4 regions of the Paenibacillus sp. FSL K6-1318 genome follow, and region 1 is predicted to be linked to each of the others. Evidence: riboswitches for the same ligand, from Rfam matches in the RefSeq annotation. Region 1 holds a riboswitch; each other region holds the start of a gene.
What was found. Region 1 has a riboswitch for cyclic di-AMP ahead of NYE45_RS00540 (C40 family peptidase). Riboswitches for the same ligand answer to the same signal wherever they lie in the genome.
Positions count from the first base shown of each region.

Region 2: linked by a shared signal. The riboswitch ahead of NYE45_RS16940 (3D domain-containing protein) and the one ahead of NYE45_RS00540 (C40 family peptidase) in region 1 are both predicted to bind cyclic di-AMP.
Region 3: linked by a shared signal. The riboswitch ahead of NYE45_RS06830 (hypothetical protein) and the one ahead of NYE45_RS00540 (C40 family peptidase) in region 1 are both predicted to bind cyclic di-AMP.
Region 4: linked by a shared signal. The riboswitch ahead of NYE45_RS10110 (C40 family peptidase) and the one ahead of NYE45_RS00540 (C40 family peptidase) in region 1 are both predicted to bind cyclic di-AMP.

Region 1 is NZ_CP150270.1:109,393-115,443, reverse strand. It holds gene NYE45_RS00550 (M1 family metallopeptidase) at 1-1,913, shown strand, start outside; gene NYE45_RS00545 (hypothetical protein) at 1,924-2,766, shown strand; cyclic di-AMP (ydaO/yuaA leader) riboswitch at 3,021-3,158, shown strand; gene NYE45_RS00540 (C40 family peptidase) at 3,162-3,632, shown strand; gene NYE45_RS00535 (GNAT family N-acetyltransferase) at 3,988-4,482, shown strand; gene NYE45_RS00530 (cytochrome c) at 4,633-4,989, shown strand; gene rbsK (ribokinase) at 5,064-6,047, opposite strand.
Region 2 is NZ_CP150270.1:3,866,996-3,873,046, reverse strand. It holds gene NYE45_RS16960 (alpha-glycosidase) at 1-215, opposite strand, end outside; gene NYE45_RS16955 (M20 family metallopeptidase) at 452-1,627, opposite strand; gene NYE45_RS16950 (ABC transporter permease subunit) at 1,811-3,274, shown strand; gene NYE45_RS16945 (amino acid ABC transporter ATP-binding protein) at 3,261-3,983, shown strand; cyclic di-AMP (ydaO/yuaA leader) riboswitch at 4,202-4,397, shown strand; gene NYE45_RS16940 (3D domain-containing protein) at 4,400-5,074, shown strand; gene NYE45_RS16935 (polysaccharide deacetylase family protein) at 5,179-5,970, opposite strand.
Region 3 is NZ_CP150270.1:1,574,077-1,580,127, reverse strand. It holds gene NYE45_RS06840 (Nramp family divalent metal transporter) at 366-1,661, shown strand; gene NYE45_RS06835 (HAD family hydrolase) at 1,798-2,481, opposite strand; gene NYE45_RS06830 (hypothetical protein) at 2,656-3,051, opposite strand; cyclic di-AMP (ydaO/yuaA leader) riboswitch at 3,170-3,345, opposite strand; gene NYE45_RS06825 (glutathione peroxidase) at 3,717-4,196, shown strand; tRNA gene NYE45_RS06820 (tRNA-Leu) at 4,346-4,428, opposite strand; gene NYE45_RS06815 (urease accessory UreF family protein) at 4,854-5,555, shown strand; gene NYE45_RS06810 (XRE family transcriptional regulator) at 5,821-6,024, shown strand.
Region 4 is NZ_CP150270.1:2,241,605-2,247,655, reverse strand. It holds gene NYE45_RS10125 (carbohydrate-binding protein) at 1-687, shown strand, start outside; tRNA gene NYE45_RS10120 (tRNA-Leu) at 764-848, opposite strand; gene pelA (pectate lyase) at 1,027-1,989, opposite strand; cyclic di-AMP (ydaO/yuaA leader) riboswitch at 2,409-2,540, shown strand; gene NYE45_RS10110 (C40 family peptidase) at 2,546-3,010, shown strand; gene NYE45_RS10105 (carboxymuconolactone decarboxylase family protein) at 3,109-3,438, opposite strand; gene NYE45_RS10100 (hypothetical protein) at 3,583-3,801, opposite strand; gene NYE45_RS10095 (hypothetical protein) at 3,921-4,250, opposite strand; gene NYE45_RS10090 (xanthine phosphoribosyltransferase) at 4,348-4,929, opposite strand; gene NYE45_RS10085 (hypothetical protein) at 5,134-6,051, shown strand, end outside.

The sequences.
Region 1 (6,051 bases):
TGGGTTACAATCGCTCAACTCATTCCGAATTGCCAGTACTCGCCCCGGAATCGGGCAAGCCCAAGGCAATAGCTCCAACGCCAGCACCTCCAGAAAGTGTACAGACCCCTACCGCCGAAGTGTACAGCAACCGTATTGTGGAATATCACATGGATGTAAAACTGGCAGAAGGGAACGTACTGGAAGGAACTCAGACGATTACATGGACACATCCAGGCAAAAAAACCGTCAATGAGCTTTATTTTCATATGTACCCCAATGCCTTCTCTTCTGCTGACACCACCTTTATGAAGGAATCCGGCGGAAAGCTTCGGGGTGATGTCATGCCTACCAATGGCTATGGCTCCATGCATATTACCGAAATGAAAACGGAGGACGGGCTCTCTCTGCTGCACCGGATGCAGTATGTGCAGCCAGATGACGGAAATATCAAGGACACCACCCTCATTAAAGTACGCTTGCCCAAACCCGTCAAAGGCGGGGAAAGCATCACGCTCCACACCCGATTCGAAGTGAATCTGCCCAAGATTTTTGCCCGGATGGGAACCGCTGATGATTTTGTCATGGCAGGTCAATGGTTTCCCAAACTAAGTGCCTATGAACCTGTGGGCAGGCGTGGACGAACAACGGAAGGCTGGAATCTGCACCAATACCACGGCAATTCGGAGTTTTACGCCGACTTCGGTATATATAGTGTGCGTATTCGGGTGCCTGAAACATACAAGGTGGCTGCTACCGGATTTCCAACGCAGCAAGCTGTAGTGAAGAATGGAGAAAAAGTCTATCAATTCTATGCTGATGATGTGCATGACTTCGCCTGGGCAGCCTCACCCGATTTTGTGTACGCCGAAGAGCCCTTCTCTGCACCCAACGTTCCTGGTGTACGAATCAAGTTATATCTGGACCCTGCTCATCAGGATCTGAAAGAACGTTATTTCTACGCTGCGAAGGCCGCTCTATCCAATTATAGCAAATGGTTTGGTCCATATCCTTACGCTACCTTATCTATCGTTGTTCCACCCAAAACGGGGAATGGTGCCGGCGGCATGGAATATCCCACGCTAATCACAGCCTTTGGAGCGGATGACACCACGCCAGGTTATGACCTGGAACGAACCGTAGTCCACGAGATTGGACATCAATACTTCTATGGCATGGTTGCCAGCAACGAATTCGAGGAAGCTTGGCTGGATGAGGGGTTCACCTCTTATGCAGAAGACAAACTGATGGAGCAGGAATACGGACTGATCCCGAACCTGCCGGTGCAATCGGGACTGATTACGTCTCCTTCATCTTTAACACAAGAATCCTGGAAGTTCGATTCCCAGAACGAGTATGCAGCCAATGTCTACACACGTGGCAAGCTTGTATTGCTCGGTATTGAACATCAAGTCGGTGCGAAAAAGATGGAACGCATTCTCTCTACCTATGTGAAGAAGTACCGTTTCAAACATCCCACTTCGACTGACTTTCAAAAAGTTGTGGAACAAGAAACCCGTACTTCCTGGTCTGATTATTTTGACCAATATGTCTATGGTAACGGAATGGCTGACTTTGCTGTAGAGAAGATTCATGTTACACCCGTACAGAAAGACGGCCAAACATTGTACGAGTCATCCGTAACAATTGCGAAAAAAGGTAGTGATTACAACGCCGTTCCTGTTCGAATTGCTTTTGAAGACGGACATATCCTCACCAAGCAATGGGATGGCAAAGAAGATCGCATCACCTATAAATTAACTCACACATCTCCCGTGTCCTGGGCCATGACCGATCCCCTCTACACGATCGTGCTGGAGAACCGCCATATGAACAATTTCCTGAAAGCCGGACTGGATGAGCCGACGAAGTCCCGCTGGAGCATGAGTGTAACCAAACTAATAGAAGCCATATTCGGAAGTCTGTCATGGTGAGGTGGAAACGGTGAAAGCGAAAATACGTGAGGGCTGGTTTCTCGTCCGTCAGCATATGTTCATTGCAGCACTTTTATTTCTTTATCAACTTATATGGGGATATTTCCTCTATCGAATGATACAATCGGCTGTCGTCCCACTACTCCTGCGTTATCCGGATACTGATGCCGGGGAGCTGAGTACGCTTTTGTTCAAAATGGAAAGCCAACTGAACCTGTCTACCCATCCGGAGGTTCATCGTTATCTGTGGATTCTGGGGGCCATGCTACTGCTTCGGATGTTAATCAGCCCCCTCATTCAGGCAGGACTGCTCTACTCGCTTCAGCACTATAATAGTACAGAAGAGCGCATTCCATTCGTCCGCGGGATTAAAAATCTGTGGAAACCGATGCTGCTGCTCCACACCATTCGTACATTATTGGTGCTTCTGCCTGGCTACTGGCTCGTGCCAAAGCTGTACTCGATTCTAATGGATGGATTTCATTCCCTTCAATTACTCTTGCCTGGCATACCTTATGTTGCTGCTTGGATCGTATATGGTTGGATTATTCACCACACCCTGCTCTACATGCAGTTCGGTGTTTCGGCACCAGAAGGGGAAGGTGGCGCTCACGGCACACTCAAGGCGCTCTGGATTGCACTGCGTCATCTCATCGCTGTAATCGGCATTGCACTGCTGCTGGGCGGAGTTCACCTGCTCGTCTTCGGGGCATTCACTTCAGCCTCATGGTTACTAACAGGACTCACCGGACTTATACTACAACAGACGTATCCACTGGCCAGATGTCTATTGAGCCTGTGGAAAATATGCGCCCATTTCCGGTTATGGCAGTCCAAAACATCCAAAGGTTAGAGCAGATAGTTTAAAAATTGTTACCATCACATGTTAAACTTATGGCCTGATATGTACTTATAAATAGGCAAACCTCAACCTTTCCCCGTCAAAGGTCGAGGTTTTTTTTGCTAATTTTATTGCTAAACGTTGCCAAAGCGGTACTCCTCTGTTACAATAATCGCAGTGAGTTTTTAGTAACAACTTTGTAATCTTTACATTCATATTTGTAACTACTTAAAATTAAATCGTCATTTCTTGATTTCGCAGGTGCATAACTAGCATAGCCAAATTCCTGGCACCTGGGAAGCGGGGGAACCAGTTATGGGTGAATTGATCTTGCTACAGAGGGATCATAGGGGACCTTCAACCGAATCCTTAAGCTAACCTCGCAGGCGTTGGAAGGGGTATATCTCTTGTTAAAGAAGAAATTAACCGCAGCTGTACTTAGCCTCACATTCGCATTATCGCTTGGTGCAGGCAGCGCATTCGCAGATTCAAAGATGGACAAAGTAATTGATTCAGCAATGGGAACTACATACAAAAGTGGGGGAACAACGCTTAACGGCTTTGACTGCTCCGGATTTACACGGTATGTATTCGACAAATTGGGTATTGATTTGGCACGCCAATCGAGTTCCCAATTCGACATGGGTGATTCCGTATCCCGCATGGAGATGAGAGCTGGCGATCTGGTTTTCTTCAATACAACAGGTAAAGGCGTATCTCATGTAGGAATCTTTGTAGGGGATGGAAAGTTCGCACACTCCTCTTCTTCCAAAGGTGTTACGATCAGTGCATTGAGTGAAAACTATTGGGCCAATCGTTATGTTGGCGCTAAACGGATTATGAGCACGGACGCATATGAATCACTGGCCCTTGACTAGGGACAAGCTGAGCAACATGATGCTGTAACCATTAACCATACTGGAACGAAGCAAGAAGCATAACAGAACCGCCCGGTACATTCTCCGCAGGAATGTATCCGGCGGTTTTTTTGTGCTTCATTCCCTGTTTACGTTACAAGTTACACACGAGGTATATCCTGCGAAATCAACAGGTTCATTTTGCGTTCGCTCGTCCGTGCCCTTATGATGTTTTTACCCATCCCGTTATAATATAAACGGAATTACCGGAACTTTTGTTTCATTTTTTTCCCGGAAAGGGAGACTTGCTAAATGAACGGCTCTTTTGTAGAGTGGACAGAGAGTTTGGTAATGAATGAGAGGAGCGTGCAGATGTATGAATGAAGCCCCTGTAACGTTTCATGTTGTACCCATGCAAGAAGAACATGCGGAGCTTATCTGCAGTTGGCAGTATAATCCGCCTTACAATATCTATAGCTGGCTACCCTGGGAGCAGATGAAAGCACTGGAAGTGGAGTTTGGAGATGCACAGCTGCGGCAGGAACAATATGCGATTGTTCTAGATCAGCATGATCGCATCTGCGGATTCGCTCAATACTTCCCACTGCAAGGGGTAACCCGGATTGGCCTCGGCATGCATCCAGAGCTGTGTGGTCAGGGTCAAGGGAAAGCTTTTGTCACCGCCATTGTGCAGGAAGCCATTCGCCGGAATCGGACGAATGAGATCGACCTGGAAGTGCTCACCTGGAATGCCCGTGCCATTCAAGTCTATTTGAAGAGTGGATTTGTCACCCAGGATACATACGAACGACAGACCCCAAGCGGTTTAATGCCCTTTCACTGCATGGTTTATGAAGGGCCTCGTGACTAGAATCCATTGCAAAACAACCAAATCTGCCCCTTGTTATGTGATTAGTTCAAAAAATTACCACAAAATGCTATGATGTCACTACAGGTTCCGTTATAATGATATGGATAGTTTCAGGTTAGATGATCTTTCATTCTGGAGGGGACATAAGGGATGCACAAATGGATCATGAGCGGGGTATTTTTTGCAGCATGCGCTTTAGCTATTGTTTTAATGTTTACGCTTCCAGGGAAAGAGGAAGTGGCTGAAGAAGCCAAACCAACCATGCCGGAAGTGACGATGGATGCAGGACAGGCTGAGGCACTGGTCAAAGCCAATTGTATTTCCTGTCACGGGGATCAGTTGCAAGGTGGCGTAGGACCTGCTCTGGCGAACATCGGCAGCCAGGACGATCTGGAGAAGATCTATTCCACGATTGTCAAAGGTAAAGGTGGCATGCCTGCCTTCAAGGGCAGACTGCAGGATGAAGAGATTGCCAATATCGCCATGTGGCTGTCAGAGAAGAAATAATCTTTGCACACGCATAACAAAGAGGCCCTTAATCCCCTGTTGGGAGAATAAGAGCCTCTTTGTTATGCCATTAATTAGGCCTCTGCCGCATGCTCAGCCAGAAAGGCCTCGACTTCACGTGCGGACGGCATCCCGGACTGGGCGCCGAGCTTGGTCACGGATAATGCGGCCGCACCCATGGCGAAGCCTACGGCCGCGTCCAACGTCTCACCGCGCGCGAGGGCTACTGCCAGCGCGCCGTTGAAGCAATCGCCAGCGCCGGTCGTATCGACGGCGCTTACGGCGTAGCCAGGCGCACGGCACGTGCCGGCACGCCCTGCTTGTACGCGGCCGCCAGGCGCCGCCGCGTATACAGCCCCCTCGGGGCCGAGCGTCGTGACGACAGCGGCCCCGAGGGATGCGGCGAGCTCTGCGACCGCCGCATCCAGGTCTTCCGGCCGGAGATGATCCCGGCCGGTAAGCACGGCAAGCTCACTGCGGTTCGGCGTGACTACGTCGACGCACCGCAGGAGCTCCTGGGGCAGACCCGGCACCGCTGGAGCCGGGTTGAGCACCACCAGTGCGCTGCCTTCAGCCGCCAGTTGGGCGGCGCGGGTGACCGCTGGCAGCGGGATCTCCAGCTGCAGCAGCACCGCTGCGGCTGCAGTCAGGCTTTTTACCGTATCCGCCTCTTCCAGCATCTCAGGTACCACTTGTCCATTCGCGCCAGGAATAACAATAATCCGGTTATCTCCCCGAGAGAGCCAAATGGATGCCGTCCCTGTAACCGTGTCTTCCAATATGCGAACCTGCGAGGCATCTGCACCACTTTCCGTCAGACTGTGCAGCAGACGTTCGCCAAAACCGTCCGACCCCACCGCACCAATCATCGCGGTCTGTCCACCCAGACGCGCAGCGGCAACAGCTTGGTTTGCGCCTTTGCCACCAGCGAGATAATGCAGCTCCTCACCGCTCACCGTCTCTCCCTCTTCCGGAATCGTATCTGTCTTCACCACGAGATCCATATTGAGACTGCCTACGACAGCAATAAGAGGTTGTTTCTGATTATAGTCTGACATGTAT
Region 2 (6,051 bases), 3.0 Mb from region 1:
ACCGCAGCCTCCCAATAATCAAACATGCTATCGGCAGCAGCCTTCTCCAGTTGAATTTCCTTGTAAGTTCCATTCCAATTGTACTTATCTCCGGTCAGTGCAGTCACGTATTGAACATCATTTCGTTTGGTTCGAACGCGTAGATGTATGGTAGACGAATCATAGGCATAGGCCCATTTGTCACGAGGAACATGATACATGGCTTCGAGCAGCATGACAGCACCTCCTGAGTATAGGATAAGTTATAGCTATAAATAACCAAGTTAGCCAGCAAATGAACCATAATTCCTGTAATAAAATGTATTATTTTCAGTATTTTCAAGGGTTTCTTTCACAGCATCTCCAGCTTCTTGCTGAATATACTTACTGCTAAATCAAGAAAAGGGTGCCTTGAACAAGCTTGGATTTCAAGTTTGTTCAAGGCACCCTATATAGCATGTTGAAGCGAGTCTTACCGAATAGCTTGCTCGAACTCTGTACGGATGGATTGAAGCAGCTCCGGCTGGCTCAGAACGTCGTAGGCTGTTGTAGCGAGTGCCTTGGCTCCCAGAATCATGCCGTCCAGCGCACGTTCTTGGAGTGCAAGATCACGGAAGGCTATGGAGTGCAGTGTATGCACCTCATCCACAACACGGATGTAGGGATGGATGGCAGGACATTTTAGGGAAACGTTACCGATGTCCATGGAGCCATGATCGTTACCACTCACAATTTCTTCTTGCGGGATGCCGAGTTCGATCAGATTTTGACTAAACGCAGCTGAGAATGCTTCATTGGTGACCATCTCGTCATAGGACGTTTCATAGTTGGACGTCACCAGCTTGCAACCTGTCTGTAGAGCAGATCCTTCAGCAATCTGAATTACACGCTCCGTGAGGATATTCAGTTCTTTTCGGGTTGCTGCACGTACATAAAATTGGGCTGAAGCGTAGTCAGGAATGATGTTTGCCGCCTGACCGCCGTTGTTAATAACACCATGAATTCGAACGGTGCTTTTCACTTGTTGTCGGAATGCGTTGATCCCGTTGAACGTTTGAATGACAGCATCAAGTGCATTAATGCCTTCGTGCGGACTTGCAGCAGCATGTGAAGAGCGGCCATGGAATTCAAATTGAACAGCATCAATAGCCAGTGAGCTGCCGGACTTTTCGTAGGCATAATACGGGTGCGCCATGAGAGCGACATCGCAGTCATCGAACAAACCTGCTTCCGCCATCGGAACTTTAGCACCACGTGTCTCTTCAGCGGGGGTACCGAACACTTTAAGGGTTCCACCTACTTCATCCAGAATGGATTTCAGCCCAACAGCAGCTCCAAGACTCATCATGCAGATTAGATGGTGACCACAGGCGTGACCGATCTCCGGCAAAGCGTCATACTCACACAGTAATGCGATAGTAGGGCCGGGTTTGGTGGCCGAATAGGTTCCGATAAAAGCTGTGTCCAGTCCGAGAATGGGAGCTTCTACCGTGAAACCGTGGAAGACCAGTTCTTCTTTCAAACGGGCAGAAGCGAGATACTCTTCATTTCCCAGTTCGGGGTTGGCCCCAATATATGATGAAATGGCTTTAAAACGGGAAGCATATTGATCAATAACCGTCAGGATCAGTGATTTGTTAGATGTCATTAGTAAACTCCTTATGCAAAAATGAAAATAATTCATTGATTATATCATGTTTGCTTTATTTTTTCAGAAACAAGTCAAGATTTGTATTGTCAAAATGCATTGCATAATCATGCATTGTACTTTATAATGACTCAGTCATCAACATGAGAAGCATACAATGTATTGTAAGGGGAGAGAAAAAGGTTGAAATTGATTAGTCGTTACACCATGATGCTGTTGACCTTTGTTATTCTGCTGACGACTGCCGCTCCTGTGGCACTTGCAAGTGGAACTACAGATAATTCAAGCAGTAAAAAGCTAGTGCTCGGTACAAGTGCCGATTTTGCACCATACGAATTCCATAAAGTGATTAATGGCAAAGATGAAATCGTCGGTTTCGATATTGAGATCGCCAAAGAGATTGCCAAAGATCTTGGCGCTGAGCTTGTGATTGAGGATATGGGCTTCGACGGTCTTCTGCCTTCATTGCAGAGCGGGCGTGTTGATCTGGTAATTTCAGGTATGACGCCGACGGATGAGCGGAAGAAAAGTATCGATTTTTCCGACACCTATTATAAATCAAAACAAGTGATTATGGTTCGCAATGCGGATAAAGACAAATATCCAACCATGGCAGAACTTGAAAATGCGAAGATTGGCGTTCAGAAAGGCTCCATTCAGGAAACGATCGGACAGAGTATTCCAGGAGCGAAACTTACTGCGCTGGATAAAATCTCGGATATCGTGCTTCAACTGCAAACAAAACGCATTGACGCGGCAATCGTTGAAGATACCGTTGCTGCAGGTTATCTGGACGATATCATTGGACTTGCTGCTGCTGTTCCGGACGAAGAGCAAGCAGAAGCGGCAATCGGGATTCGTAAAGGGAATACCGAGCTGCTAGCTGCAGTAAATGGAACACTGGAACGATTGAAAAGTGAAGATAAAATCAATCAGATGGTGACGGACGCCAGCCTCTTGATGGCGGATAAAGTGAACAAATCACAAAATATTTTCCAAGTATTCTGGGAGTACAAAAGTTTCTATGCTACAGGAGTAGGATACACACTTCTGTTGTCTGCACTTGGCGTTATCTTCGGGGTAATTATTGGATTGATCATCTGTTTATTCCGTTTGCATGACGCTGCAATCTTGCGCTGGATCGGTACTGCTTACGTTGAAGTGATCCGTGGCACACCGATGCTGGTACAATTGATGATTATTTACTATGGTTTTTCCCTGAGCTTTGGCATTAACTTCACTGCACTTCAGGCAGGTATCATTACACTTTCAATCAATAGTGGTGCCTATCTGGCGGAGATTTTCCGTGCAGGTATCCAAGGTGTGGATCGTGGTCAGTTGGAGGCAGCGCGTTCCCTCGGAATGGGCAGAGGTGCAGCAATGCGTTACATTATATTGCCACAAGCCTTCAAAGCTGTATTACCAGCGATCGGTAATGAATTTATAACTATTATCAAAGAATCCTCCATTATCTCCGTTATCGGTATGGTGGATATTATGTATCAGGCAAGTGTAGTCAAAAACATTACGTATCAAGGCTTGAGTCCATTTTTGATTGCAGCAGCCATCTACTTTGTAATGACGTTCATTTTGTCCAAGCTGCTGGGACGACTGGAAAGGAAGTTGAGTGCAAGTGATAGACGTTAGACAATTACACAAATCTTATGGAAATAACGATGTACTTAAGGGCATTAACGTGACGATTGGAAAAGGTGAAGTTGTCGTGGTTATCGGTCCTTCCGGTTCGGGTAAAAGTACGTTCTTACGTTGTCTGAACCTGCTGGAACAGCCTACCTCGGGTGAGATTGATTTTGAAGGCGTGTCAATCACCGATCCGAAGCACAACATCAATGCGACTCGTGAGAAGATGGGTATGGTGTTCCAGCATTTCAACCTGTTCCCACACAAAACGGTACAGCAAAACATTACGATTGCCCCGATTAAAGTGAAAAAGCAATCCACGCAGGAAGCGGAGAAAATCGCTGCTGATTTGTTAAACACTGTGGGCTTGTACGATAAAAAAGATACATTCCCGAACCAGCTGTCCGGTGGACAGAAGCAGCGGATCGCCATTGCAAGAGCATTGGCCATGCAACCGCATGTAATGCTGTTTGACGAGCCTACTTCGGCACTGGACCCCGAGATGGTCGGCGAAGTGCTGGATGTCATGAAACGTCTTGCAGAAGGCGGGATGACGATGGTCATCGTGACGCATGAGATGGGTTTTGCACGTGAAGTGGGAGATCGGATCCTGTTCATGGATGGCGGGGTCATCGTAGAAGAAGGAACACCTGATGAGGTGTTTGGAGCACCAAAAAATTCACGTACACGTGATTTTCTTGCTAAAGTACTCTAAATGAAATGATTTAATAGCGTTACTGACATCGAGTCGGTAACGCTATTTTTTTGTGCGCAATAATCATTTATTGATTTGAAAAGTAACTTTTTTGTTACCTAATATAAAGGGATCGGATCACCCAGCTTTTCTGAATTATCCAGTATTCTTACAGTTGATGACATGCTAAAAACCATATGGTAAGAATTACTACAAGTTCAGGTTACAAAATTGTGATATATTGAACTCTGCCGAAACTTCCGGACAGGGAGTGCGGGGGATGTAACGATGCAGATCGTGCAGGGGGAAGATCTACGGCACACTGCTTGGGGTGAATTAGGGGTACATAACGTTTCACATGTAACGAAGAACCTATAGGGTGGCTCCTCATCCGAATCCGACAACTAACTTCGCAGGCATAATGAGGGAGGAAGACCATGATTAACAAGAAACGTATAGCCAAAACAGCAGTAGCATTATTGACAACAGCAATGCTTATTCAAGCCGTTCCGGCTCACGCAGATTCAGTTCATGTGGCCAAAGAAGGGGATACCTTCTACACCTTATCGAAACAGTATGGAGTAGCACTCAACACGTTGGTTAAAGCAAACAACGACATTTCGCCTTACAATATTTATGGTGGTTTAAAAATTACGATTCCCGGTAAGGCAAACAATGTAGCAGCTGCTGCGGCTACGGAGAGCAAGACTCAAGCGAAGACGGTTACAACAGCAAGCTTGGACGTTAATGCAGATAACAAAGTTGTTCAAGCCTGGGGAAAAACGTTCGATTACAGTAAAGCAGTGAATGTGAAAGCAACGGCATACTCTGCAGATCCGTCCGAAAATGGAGGATGGGGTGCTGTGGATTACTTCGGTAATGATCTTGAACTGGGCACGATCGCAGTTGATCCAAGTGTGATTCCACTCGGAACCAAAGTACTGGTAACCGGTCACAGCCATCCGGGATTGCCAAAACAGGCTTTTGTAGCTACAGCACGTGATGTGGGCGGTGCAATCAAGGGTCACCGGATTGATATCTTTATCCCTGGTAGCAAACAGTCCGTAAGCACATTTGGTTTCCAGGATATCGAGCTGTATATTCTGAAGTAGAAAGTAAATTACATTTAATAATTCAAACAGGGTGTCTGCCAATCGCTACTTGCGATTGAACAGGCACCCTTTTATCATCATCAACATTTTTTATAATGGACATCTTAATCGTTGGCCTTTGGCAACCCCAACATCTCGTCCAAGGTGACTAGTTCATACCCCCGATTACGCAGTTCCTCGATAATTTCAGGCAAAGCCTCAATTGTGCCGTTCAGGTTCGATCCCACACCTCCTCCTGCATGTTGCAGAACGATGGAGCCAGGTTTCACGGCAGATAGGATGTTATCCTTCACCTCTTTCTTGGAAAGGCCTTTCCAGTCCAGTGAATCAACATTCCAGTTCACAATGCTATAGTGTTGTCTGGCAGCCCATTGCAGCTGTTCTTCATTAATGTCTCCGTATGGTGGCCGAATCATCTTCGGCGTATACCCTGCCAGATGGTGAATGATATCTCCGGTATGTAAAATTTGTTTGCGAAAGGCATTCATCGACAGCTTACTGAATTCCGGATGATTGTAGCTGTGATTACCAACAATATGCCCTTCCTTAACGATGCGTTTTACCAGATCCGGGTGTTTCTCAGCACGACTACCGACGATAAAGAATGTAGCTCTGACCTTATATTTCTTCAATACATCCAATACCTGTGGAGTAAAACGTGGATCGGGCACATCATCAAAAGTCAGGGCAACCTGCTTCGTTGATGGACCATTCGTTTTGAACGTATCCGCATATTTTTGACGTAACTGTCCCAATGTCAGTTGTTCTTCTTCCGCGGAATCTGAACCTGATACTGATTCACTTGGCGGGCTTGAAGCATCCCGCGATGAAACTGGAGCATGATATCCTCCGAGAAAAATAACGATAACCATCAGCATAATGAGGCGTACGCGCATAATAACGGCCTCCTTTTCCAAAATGACGTTCTCTTTGGTATGCCCGGGGGTTCCATAAATTATGCGCAGTGTGAGAAGTTT
Region 3 (6,051 bases), 1.5 Mb from region 1:
ATATAATTTTTAACTGTCTTCCTTTCAATTTAAACTTCTGGCTCATTTTGAAACGTATTTTGGATCTTTATCAGCTTTTACATCTTTATTATTTTCATGCATTTCAACTTCATGGCTGTATTTTCTCTAAGGTTGGGTAATATACGAAGGGGCATCTTCAAGCTGCAATCGGAATTTTGTGCTGATACATAAAAGTTGCACTAGACAAAAACATTTGAAGGAGTACAATGTAACAATAAACATAAAAATTTAGATATATCATAAGCGGTTCATTCCGCATCAATATTTCAAAGTCAGGTGATTATCGTATGAGTAAAAAAAATCCATTCAACGCTCCTTCAAGAGAATCATTATCTACTGCGGGCATGGCCCCTTCCCTTGGAGAAGCACATAGTTCCATGAAAGTTCCGCAGAATGCTGCATGGTGGAAGAAATTCCTCGCCTTTGTAGGCCCCGGATACCTCGTTGCCGTAGGTTACATGGACCCCGGCAACTGGGCAACAGATATTGCAGGCGGCTCGCAGTTTGGGTATACCTTGCTATCCGTCATCCTGCTCTCAAATCTGATGGCCGTTGTACTTCAATCGCTGGCTGGCAAGCTCGGAATCGTCACTGGACGGGATCTGGCTCAAGCCTGTCGCGAACGTTTTAGCATGCCCGTCGTCATGATGTTATGGATTCTGTGTGAGCTTGCCATTGCAGCCACTGATTTGGCTGAAGTCATAGGTTCTGCCATCGCGTTGAAGTTGCTATTTAACATCCCCATGTTATACGGCGTGATCATCACCGCAGTTGATGTACTCCTGATACTCGTCCTGCAAAACAAAGGCTTCCGCGCTTTGGAGACACTCGTCATTGTGCTGATGGCAACCATTGCCCTCTGCTTCGGGATCGACCTGTTCTTGGCGAAACCCGATATGGGCGGTGTGCTCCATGGTTTTGTACCGAATGTCGAGATTCTGCAAAACCCGGCTATGCTCTATATCGCCATTGGTATTATAGGAGCGACCGTGATGCCGCATAATCTGTACCTGCATTCTTCCATTGTGCAGACCCGTCAGATCGAACAGACACCACAGGGTAAAAAAGAAGCCATTCGGTACTCGACCATGGACTCGACAATCGCACTGACACTTGCCCTGTTCATCAATGCGGCTATCCTGATTGTATCTGCCGCTGTATTTCACAGTGCTGGTATGACACAGGTTGCCGAGATCGCTGATGCCTATCATCTGCTGACCCCTCTATTGGGTACTACGGTTGCAAGTATCCTGTTCGGTGTCGCGCTGTTAGCATCAGGTCAGAACTCTACCCTTACAGGTACACTCGCTGGGCAGATTGTCATGGAAGGTTTCCTGAACATTCGTATTCCGGCTTGGCTGCGCAGATTGGTCACACGTCTGATCGCCATCATCCCGGCGGTGATTGTCACAGCCATTGCAGGAGAACACGGCACAGAAGAACTGCTGATTTTGAGCCAGGTCGTGCTTTCTCTTCAATTACCTTTTGCTGTAATTCCCCTGGTGATGTTCACGAGTGATAAAAAGAGCATGGGTGCATTCGCCAACAAATTGTGGCTAAAAATCATCTCATGGGTCATTGCCGCTGTTATTGTTGTGCTGAATGTATATCTGATCATTCAGACGATTCGGTTATTCTAATCTCGTTCTTATCGACCAAATACTAAAAAGGCTGATCAACTCCGGTATTCAATACCAAGTTGATCAGCCTTTATTGTTGCAGTACAGCAACGTGTTTCCTTTTATAGTAAAACGCTAAACTCCAATAAACAATTATCTAATCCTGATTGGGCACCAGTAACGGCAGGAGTTCATCCAATGAATCAACGGTCCAATCCGCACGTTCGTCATCCGATCGGTCTGGCTGGAATCTTCCGTAACCCTGCATAATTCGAATCGTACGCATGCCCAGCTTCCGGGCAGGTATAATGTCGTTATCGATCCGATCCCCAACCATGACGGCTTCCTCCGGTTCACAGCCTGCCTGTTTCAAGGCTACAGCGTATAACTCAGGGTCTGGCTTGGATACCCCTTCTTCAGCCGAACAGGCCAGAACGTCAACATACTTCCGTAATCCGTAACTCTCCAGTCTCTCTTCTGTTCCGGGACTCTGATTGGCAATAATGCCAATACGATAATACCGTGACAATTGCTGAAGAACGGAATCCGCTGAAGGAAAAGGACGTTCAAGATCTTTTTGAAACTTCAGCTTGTCCTGAATCTGTTTCCGGTGGCCTTCGTCTTCAATGAATGTGCGAATAGCCACTCTCATGGGCCATTGCTCATATTTCCGGTAACAGCTCGCGAACAGTTCGCGTACCGCCTCAATTTTCACTGGATACCCTAAAGCACAAGCTTCACGGACGAACTGTCCGATAATATCATCAACCGGCTCCCATTCATCCACCAGCGTATCTCCAACATCAAAAAATAACCACTTTAACCCACTCACATCCGGCACGCCAATTCCTCCTTGTAAGCATAAAAAAGAAGACTCACCATCCTGCATGAGTCTCCTCAAATTTCCGTTTATCGATGAATCAATCTCATAATACCTGGAGTGAATTCTGAAATTGATTCTAATACAGTCAATTATAACAGGCACCTTACACCTGAGCAATCACAAGCTATGGCATTAACCATTGAGGAGAAAGCCGACTTCCCCATTGAGCGAATATACAATCCGGTCTGCGCCCATCCCGCGATAGATACCCTTTGGATGACTCTGCTCCGTGATGACGCACAGGGATTTCGATGTCCATGAACGGCAGATCTGCAAATAACGACAGGTCAGATTCAGGCTGTTCTCGAAAATAAACACATTGCCTACGCTACCCTGCGGCAAAAACCATTTTTGAGCTGCAGCCGTATTCATGCGAATGACATGCTCTACCCCAATTCTGCGGAGTCTCCGCTCTTCCCCTGCACTGTTGGTTAGAACGGCAAACGGCATTTTTTTGTACATCAGCAATTTGATAAATTTACGTCCTGCTTCATTTGGAGCAGTCACTAAGATCATCTCAGTATCCATCATTCGTTCCTCCCTTGGCGTGAAAAGACAACAAAAAAGAAGCGTGGGGGACCAAGGCCTCCCGAACGCTTCTTAAATAACCCATGGCGAAAACACCATGAACCAGCGTACGGCTTGTTGCCTCTCCCTTTAACGCTTACGAGGTTAGCTGACGGATTCGGGCGCGAGAGTCGCCCTATTTCCGGCTGTCACCGGAAAATTCACCCCATGAATGCCTACTGTCCTGGACAGTGCATTCCGTTGGTTCCCCCGTTTCCCACTCATCAATGAATGGAAACTCAGCGATTAAAACATCGTTCGTATATCTTAAAGTAAGATCGAGCGATATTATCGTTTGTTTCGTTTTTCAAGTACAATTTAGTTTAAATTGAAATTACGTTATGAATCATACACCCGCGTTAAGACGGTGTAAAGTCCGCACAGATCACCGAATCGGCAGATTTCTGCCAATACTCATTCATAATAACGCTTACAACAATGTTTTACTCTATCCATCTCTCCAAGGCTATCTAATTCTCACTCTGACGAAAATCACTTCGCAATTCATTCACGTATTCTGCACAACTTGCCTGTTTTGATTCTTTTAACACCACATTAGTTTTGCATTATTTAATTGCAACCAATATAATAGAAGATATAAGAGTATACCAATGGAGGCGATTTAGATGACAGTCTACGATTACAAAGTGAATACCCTTCGCGGTCAAGAAGTTGAAATGTCCGACTACCGTGACAAAGTGCTACTGATTGTGAATACGGCAAGCTCCTGCGGACTTACCCCTCAATTCAAAGGTCTGCAAGAACTGCAAGACAAGTTTCAAGATGCTCCATTTGAAGTTCTTGGTTTTCCAAGCAACCAGTTTGCACAGGAAAAAGGTTCTTCCGACGATATTGCCGAGTTCTGTCAGATGAATTATGGCGTGAGCTTCCCCATGTTTGAGAAAATTGATGTGAACGGCTCAAGCGCTCACCCTCTCTTTCAACACCTTAGCAAAGAAGCTCCTGGCCTGCTCGGCTCCAAAGCAATCAAATGGAATTTCACCAAATTCCTCGTAGATCAGAACGGCCAGGTACTGAAACGTTATGCTCCCAAAACAACACCTGACAAGATTGAAGAAGATATCAAGAACTTACTCCAAAAATAATACACAGGCCACCCGTAGCCGGAAAGGTAGAGCTCCATTACCTCCGATAATGGATGGCCTTTTTTTCAACCCCGATGTCAGACTGTTCAAAAAAGACAAAAAAAGAAGCCTTCCAATAACGGAAAGCTTCTTCTTCATCGTTCGTATGATGCGGTCGAGAGGACTCGAACCTCCACGGGCATACGCCCACTACCCCCTCAAGATAGCGTGTCTGCCATTCCACCACGACCGCATGTCGTAAATAATTGGCAACAGAATTGATTATACCGGGTTCTGTTCTAAAAGTAAAGTGTTTTTTAATACTTCTTTTTCAACTAGGCATTTTCATCAAAAATCGCATATTCTCGTCATCTTTACCCATGAACTGCATATTATTAGATTCGATCCCCTCTTTCCTGCTAGAGCCGATCTTATTGATTCATTTATATATAGTCCTCCCTATATTTCACAAATATTTAACTTTAAATGTTATATAAAATAACACAAATATTGAATAAAAGATTTAATACATTGAATATAAATCATACTATTGACAAAAAGCGGACGTTTATGGGATGATAACTATCATATAATTCGGATTTTTAAACATAAAGCAAACAAAAAGAAATATAAATGTTACTTAAAGTGACATTTAACGAACACAGGAGGCGAATGATTGTGAACCGTGGGAATAAGCTGCTCGATTATGTCAAACTGCTTGATTCCTCTATTCAGGTTGGAGGGTTCACCCATTCCTTCGGCATGGATATCCATATCAAGGAGGGTACCATTCGTAATGCTGAAGATCTCGAATCATTCATGCGTTGTCAGTTGCATCCCAGCATCGTTCGTCTTGAAGGTATGGCCATCAAAGGCATCTATACCGCAGCAGATCAAAAGGACACTTGGCGGATAGCTCTGATCGACAAGCTCGTCCATGTTCAGCGAACTCCTGGAGATCTCAGAGAACAAGCTGCTACCATGGGTAAACGATTGATCAGACTCGCACGCGCTCTGCACCCCTGGATTGATTTCAGTCAGCTCGAACAGATCTTCGCCAAATACGATTCGGTTGGCTGCCTCTCCACTGTTCATGCCTGGATTAACCACCACCTCGATATCCCGGCCCCGGAGGCGGTTCTTGGTTATCTGCATTCAGCCATGAATGCCTGCATAACCGAAGCCTCCAAAGTCATTCCCCTGAACACCGATACCACCAAGGATCTGATGGTCCGCCTGGCCGCAGATCTGGAGAATGAATGGAATACCGTCAGCGCCTCGGCTGCGGATGGACTGGCACAGCCAACCTCGATGTCCATGAAATCGTTTTTCCCCAGTTTCCATATGCTTGGAGCTGGACTTCATGCCTACAGAGCCTAATCCTTTTCCTCCTACACCTGTCCCCTTCATTCAGACAAACAAAAAAAACACGCGGCAACCTCCTTGCCGACGTGTTTTTTGTCATTTTATTGGTTTATTTAACGTATTTACGCCATTTTACATCACAAAATACACTTTTTTCCGTCTTTTTTAATTGTTAGATGACGGATTTACGTATATAATAAAATATACAGCTCGCATTTCTATATATTCTACATGAAGAAAGGGCGACTGAATACTACATTCTAACCAGGGGTGAACCCTTTTGAACAAGAAAAAGCCAGTGACTCCGTTCGGATGGGCCATCAAACGACGGCTAACCGAACTTCAAGTGGACCAGAAGACCTTTTGTGAACAACACGACATCCCACCCTATCGCTTGTCCAATCTCATTCACGGCACACGCAAAGCAACTAGATTCAGACACCTGGTCGCTGATATTTTGGATATCCCAGATGAACTGAGATAAGATTTCTGCCAAAGGAGGACCCCATCC
Region 4 (6,051 bases), 2.1 Mb from region 1:
CTTAGAGTAGATGCAACCAAGAACCCGGATACGAACACATTCGTTTCTGCCTACAAAGGGGATAACAAGGTTGTCATTGTGGCGATTAACAGAAGCACTTCTGCAACGAGTCAGAAATTTGTTTTGCAAAACGGTAATGCTTCCACGGTATCCTCATGGGTAACCGATAGCAGTCGCAATCTGGCAAGCGGAGCACCAATTACGGTGTCCAATGCAACCTTTACTGCTCAACTCCCTGCTCAAAGTGTAACTACGTTTGTCGCTAATATTACGGGCAGCGGTGGAGGTAATACGGGGAGTGGCACTACGTACGAAGCAGAGACAGGAACGACTCTCTCCGATGCTGCAATTGAGACGATCTATCCTGGCTACACAGGCTCAGGATATGTTAATTTCAATGCGTTGACGAACTCGGGCATTCAATGGAATAACATCAACAATACGATAAGTGGCACCAAAAACGTAAAGTTTCGTTATGCGTTGGAAAGTGGCACCCGTAACCTCGATGTATTCGTAAATGGGACCAAAGTAATCAGCAATACCCCATTTACTGCAACGGGAAGCTGGTCTACCTGGGGTGAAAAAACAATTCAGATGCCCATGAACTCGGGAACCAATACCATTAAAGTGGTAACGACCGGTACTGAAGGTCCGAATATCGATAGTATCCACGTGTCCGCTCAGTAACCTATTAGACGATTTTATGGTACAAAACAAAAAGGTTCCCCGAAAGGCGTTAGCCTAACGAGGAACCTTTGTTTGATGCGGTCGAGAGGACTCGAACCTCCACGGGGGGTTAGCCCACACGGACCTGAACCGTGCGCGTCTGCCAATTCCGCCACGACCGCATATTGTATATCTCCGTGATATATATCTCGGCGACAAGAAATAATATATCATGTGCAATCTATCATGTCAACACTGAAAATAATAACAATAAAGCCCGAGCCAGACGTCCATGTCTGATTCGGGCTTTACTTATCGTTACTAGGGATTAACTCTATGAAACCTTAGGCATGTTACGAGTTACAGCTTGGAAGGCCAGTTGCCATACCATGCATAACCGCCTCTTCTTTCTTTATCAATATCACTTAGTTTGTATTTAACTACCCCGTCACGACCAATAAAGATCGGTTTATCTGTTCCCACTTCATAGAAGCGAGCCCAGATCGGTGCAGCTTTGGAATCAGCGATAATTTTGCTGTCTCCGTTTGCTCTTTCATACTTGTAACCCGTAATTTTGACTTTGTTAAACCAAGCTTCAGCTCCTTTAATGGATGCTGTAATTTTAGCGTTAGCAGGTCTGGTTTTCAGGAATTTAACAATCGTTACACTCTCTCCAGCCGTCAGCGATGGTACTTCATAGATTCTTGCGCTTGCTGGTTTAAGGGAACTGGAATCATGTTGTTGTCCCCATGCTGTCAGCTTACCGCCTGAAACGACCTGTGTATTCAGAATCGCATCCACACCTTTGGCAACTGAATTTTTACTGCGGTTAGCAAGTGTGCTGTCGATAAACGAGAAGTCACCTTTGCGCGTTGCTACTTCATCCAACATGATCATTACATTAATCATCGCATCATCATTGTAAGTGATGTGTTTGTGATATCCCGAGCTTTGATAGACTTGTGGCCATCCGCCGTTTGAATACTGCATGTTGATCAAAAAGTTAATTCCTTTGATTGCAGCTGTGGAGTAACGCGGATCATTGGTCTTTTTGAATTCCTTCGCCAATCTTCTAATTTCTGAGTATGTAGCCTTGTTGTCAATGGTGGACTTCGCCCATTCTCCACTTGTTTGTTTATAGTCTTTTCTCCAACCTCCATCTGGCAGCTGGTTCTTCAGAATATCAGATATACTTGCTGTTGTACCTGTTGCATCAGCGGCTGATACCGTTGTTACAGGAAGAACAGCTATACCAACTGCTGAGAAGACCATCGTACATGCCAGAATAAAAGTAACTATTTTTTTTGCTTTCAAAGATAACACTCTCCTATGTTTGTTTTTATAAATCTCCCACTTCTACCTTACTTATAAAATTAGTCCCTTAACCTCCTTTATTTGAATTTATAACACAATAAAATCAATTTTCATCCAATATGTGGATTGGATAAGAAGATGATATGCAAAAAATCGATTTTTGTCAATATATGCAACTTAATGAATATAATCTCTCAAATTGAACATTACGGAATAGTTCTTTTAACTCATGACAAACCTATTTATTTGTCCAAAATCGTCTTAAACGAATCAATAATGACGTTTTTGTCATGAATGATACCCAAACTTGATCCCTTCTTTCATATAAAAACCGTAATTCCGCTAACATTGAGGTATTACGAAGGGGTTTAAATGGGTTTGACAATTACGCATTTATGCAATATAGTTTCAAATAGTTACAAAAACTTAATTATTCATTGCCGAGTTTCATGTTTGAAAACGGGGGAACCATTTTGGGTGAATTATTCTTATACATAGGAAATATAGGGAACCTTCTACCGAACCCTTAGCTAACTCCGTAGGCATCGAAGGGAGAACATTGATTTTGAAAAAACTGATAATCTCCATTTTTGGAGCAGCTGTACTATTTACATCCGGGGCAACAAGCACAGAGGCAAGCAGTATCAACTCCGTAGTGAACAACATGACAGGTATACCTTACAAGTGGGGTGGCACGACTTTGGCCGGCTTCGACTGTTCCGGGTTTATGAGATATCTTTTCAACAAATACAGCATTGAATTGCCACGTACTTCGCAGCAGCAAGCCAAAGCAGGTACTCCGGTATCCAAAAGTAACATTCGCACAGGTGATCTGGTGTTCTTCAATACGATGGGCAAAGGCATTTCACATACAGGTGTATATATTGGCGGCGGACAATTTGCACATGCTTCCAGTAGTAAAGGTGTAAGTATTACGAAGTTATCGAATCCATACTTCAATGATCGTTACGTGACAGCACGTCGGGTAACTGGACAATTTATGTACGATAAAATGTTGGGGAAAATGTAAGTATGATATAGAAAGAGGAGGCTCCGGATCACCCGGAACCTCCTCTTTTGTTTGATTAGACATTTATGGACTAATCCTAGTACTACCCTTACCTAGACTTAATGCAACGCCTTCTGCACTCGCATCGCACCCTGAGACAGGGCATGTCCGCCTCCTACAGCTCCGGCTACGGCAACGGTCTCCATGATCTCCTGGTCAGTTGCACCCTTGGCACGAGCTTCTTCTACATGGTAGAAAGTACACACCTCATTGTTGGCGAACAGTCCTATTCCGAGGGCAATTAGCTGTTTTGTCTTCGCATCAATCACGCCAGGCTGAAAGCATTCTCCGGTAAACTCATGATACGACTTCACCACTCCTGGCAGCACATCGCTTAATGCTCCAATCTGATCCTTGTAGGCATGAACTTTATCATTCATCAATGTCATGTCTTGTAGCACACCCTCTCAGCTATAGTTACAGATCGTTCTCACTGTACCTATTTTCTCTCCCGAGTGAGCCAATTATGCCAAGAAATCATGGTAATTCCAAACATATAAACGCTCATGGTTCTGCCACATTATTAGCGATTGCTACTCACTAAGTGGACTCTGGCGCGGCTCGCTGAACAGCTGATATCGGTAACTGCGATCCAGCTTGACGACACGTCGATTTTGCCGCCGGATAAGTACCTGCTCGCCATCCCAGGCAACCACAATCCCGGTTACATCGTTTGACTCCAGCTCGTCCCGTACTACTCTTACTTTCTCACCTGACAGACGCAGGGCATCCAATTCTGTATCACTGATCATGTTCTTGGCTCCTATATTCCAAATTTATTTACAAAAAGAGACCTAAATGAAATGTCATTTAGGTCTCACGTGACTGTATTGGACTGTCATGTCATTCGAAATTATGTCCCGACTGAAAGTTACCGCTGCGCGTGCTCTTTGCTGTCGTTCTTCTCGAACCAAAAATCAAGCACTTTGGCGGACATCACACGTTCTTCAAGGTACTCCACTTGATGCGGTGTAAATTGTTCTTTCCAAGAGAAGGACAACTCTTCGCACAAGCCTACAATCGTCAGTAATTCTGACCAGGCAACATAGCGTTTGTACCAGAAAAATTGAGGATGTTCAATCATATAGGGATAAAGGTCATCGAATTCCGTATGTTTACAATCCAGGGCACGTTCAAAATGAACTTTCGATTCCGCCAGCTTATCAATAAAAAATTGTTCTGTTGCCGGTTGGTTCCCCATGGTGTTGCCTCCTCTCCCTAACATAACCCCATTATAAATGAAATCCGCGGTCATGCAAAGGCATAGTTCAAAAAATAGGCCCTATTCCTTTAAAATGTCACATTTCGTTATCGTCAAATTGTACCGTTCCATCGTTCAGAGAACGAATACGTACCAAGGCTTCCACCGGAATACCCTGTTCACGAATCGTGCGTGCCCCTGCCTGAAAACTTTTCTCGACCACAACGCCAAATCCGACGAGTTCAGCACCGGAACGCTCAATAATTTTGATGACTCCACGAGCAGCATCCCCATTGGCAATGATATCATCAATGAACAGAATACGGTCATTCTCATGAATGAACTCGCGGGATACCATAATGTCTGTTACGATTCCTTTGGTAAAGGACGGCACACGTTCACAGTAGGCATCAGGATCAGCCAGAAGCGTTTTTTTGCGACGGGCGAATACAAGCGGCACCCCAAGTTCATGAGCTGCGGCAAAAGCAACCGGAATCCCTGAGGATTCTACCGTAATTACCCGAGTTACTCCACTTTCACGAAACCGGGCAGCAAACTCCCGTCCCATCTCCATCGTTAATGCAGGATCAATCTGGTGGTTCAACAGACCATCCAGCTTCAATACCTGATCCGAGATGACAACACCTTCTTGTAAAATTCGTTGTTTCAATACTTCCATGATTTGACCTCCCAAGCCTATCCTATGAGGTAAAAGTATCATATATCTATCTATAAGTTCAAGCGAAATTGCCCGAGGGCTGTCCTTAAGCTGCATTTCAAGCCAGAGCTTGCTATCGATTGTCATGTCTTTCGTGGGTCAAGCATACCTTGTACCATGGTACCCGCATGTCCAAACTATACAGGGGCCTGAGAGGGGAAACACATGAAACAGGCATTTCGGGTGCTGCAGATCGCATTTACATACATCGGAACGGTTGTCGGAGCCGGCTTCGCCACAGGGCAGGAAATCTTGCAGTTTTTTACCCAGTATGGCAAATGGGCCACCATCACCATAGGCTTATCCACCATGCTCTTTGTCTGGTTAGGTACCAAAATGATGCTGATTGCTCACGATACCGGCTCCCGCTCTTATGAGGATCTGAACAAACATTTATTCGGCCACAAGGCAGGCAAATGGATTACCTGGGTGACCCTTCTCATTCTCATTGGCGTGAACAGTGTCATGCTTGCCGGAGCAGGTTCCGTTTTTGTTGAACATCTGGGTTTACATTATCAGACGGGTCTGATTGTCACACTGGTAGGGACTTATCTGCTTCTTGGTCGGGGCATCCAGGCCATCCTTCAAATGAATAGCATCGTCGTTCCCATGATGCTCCTGTTATCCCTGCTCATGATTACCAGCACCATTCATCATCCAGGTGCTTCGCGATTCATCACACTGACGACAGACTCAAACCCCATTCAGGTGTGGCTGTCTCCACTGCTGTACACTTCGTTCAATCTGGTGTTGGCTCAAGCCGTCCTTGTGCCTGTAGGTAACCAAATCCGCAGTCGGAGTGTATTGAAGTGGGGCGGCGTGCTGGGAGGCATTGGCGTAGGCTTCATGCTGATGGCAGCTCACTTTGCCATGTCAGCACAGATGCCCGGCATCATCCAATTCGAGATCCCGATGGGCAGCATTGCTTTTCAACTTGGATGGGCAGTGCAATCCGTATATGTATCCCTTATTTTCATGGAAATATTCAGTACTTTTGTAGCCGATATCTATGGAATGACCTTGCAACTCAGACAACATATACGTGTGCATCCCCGTTTCATTACATTAACCATTATGCTGTTG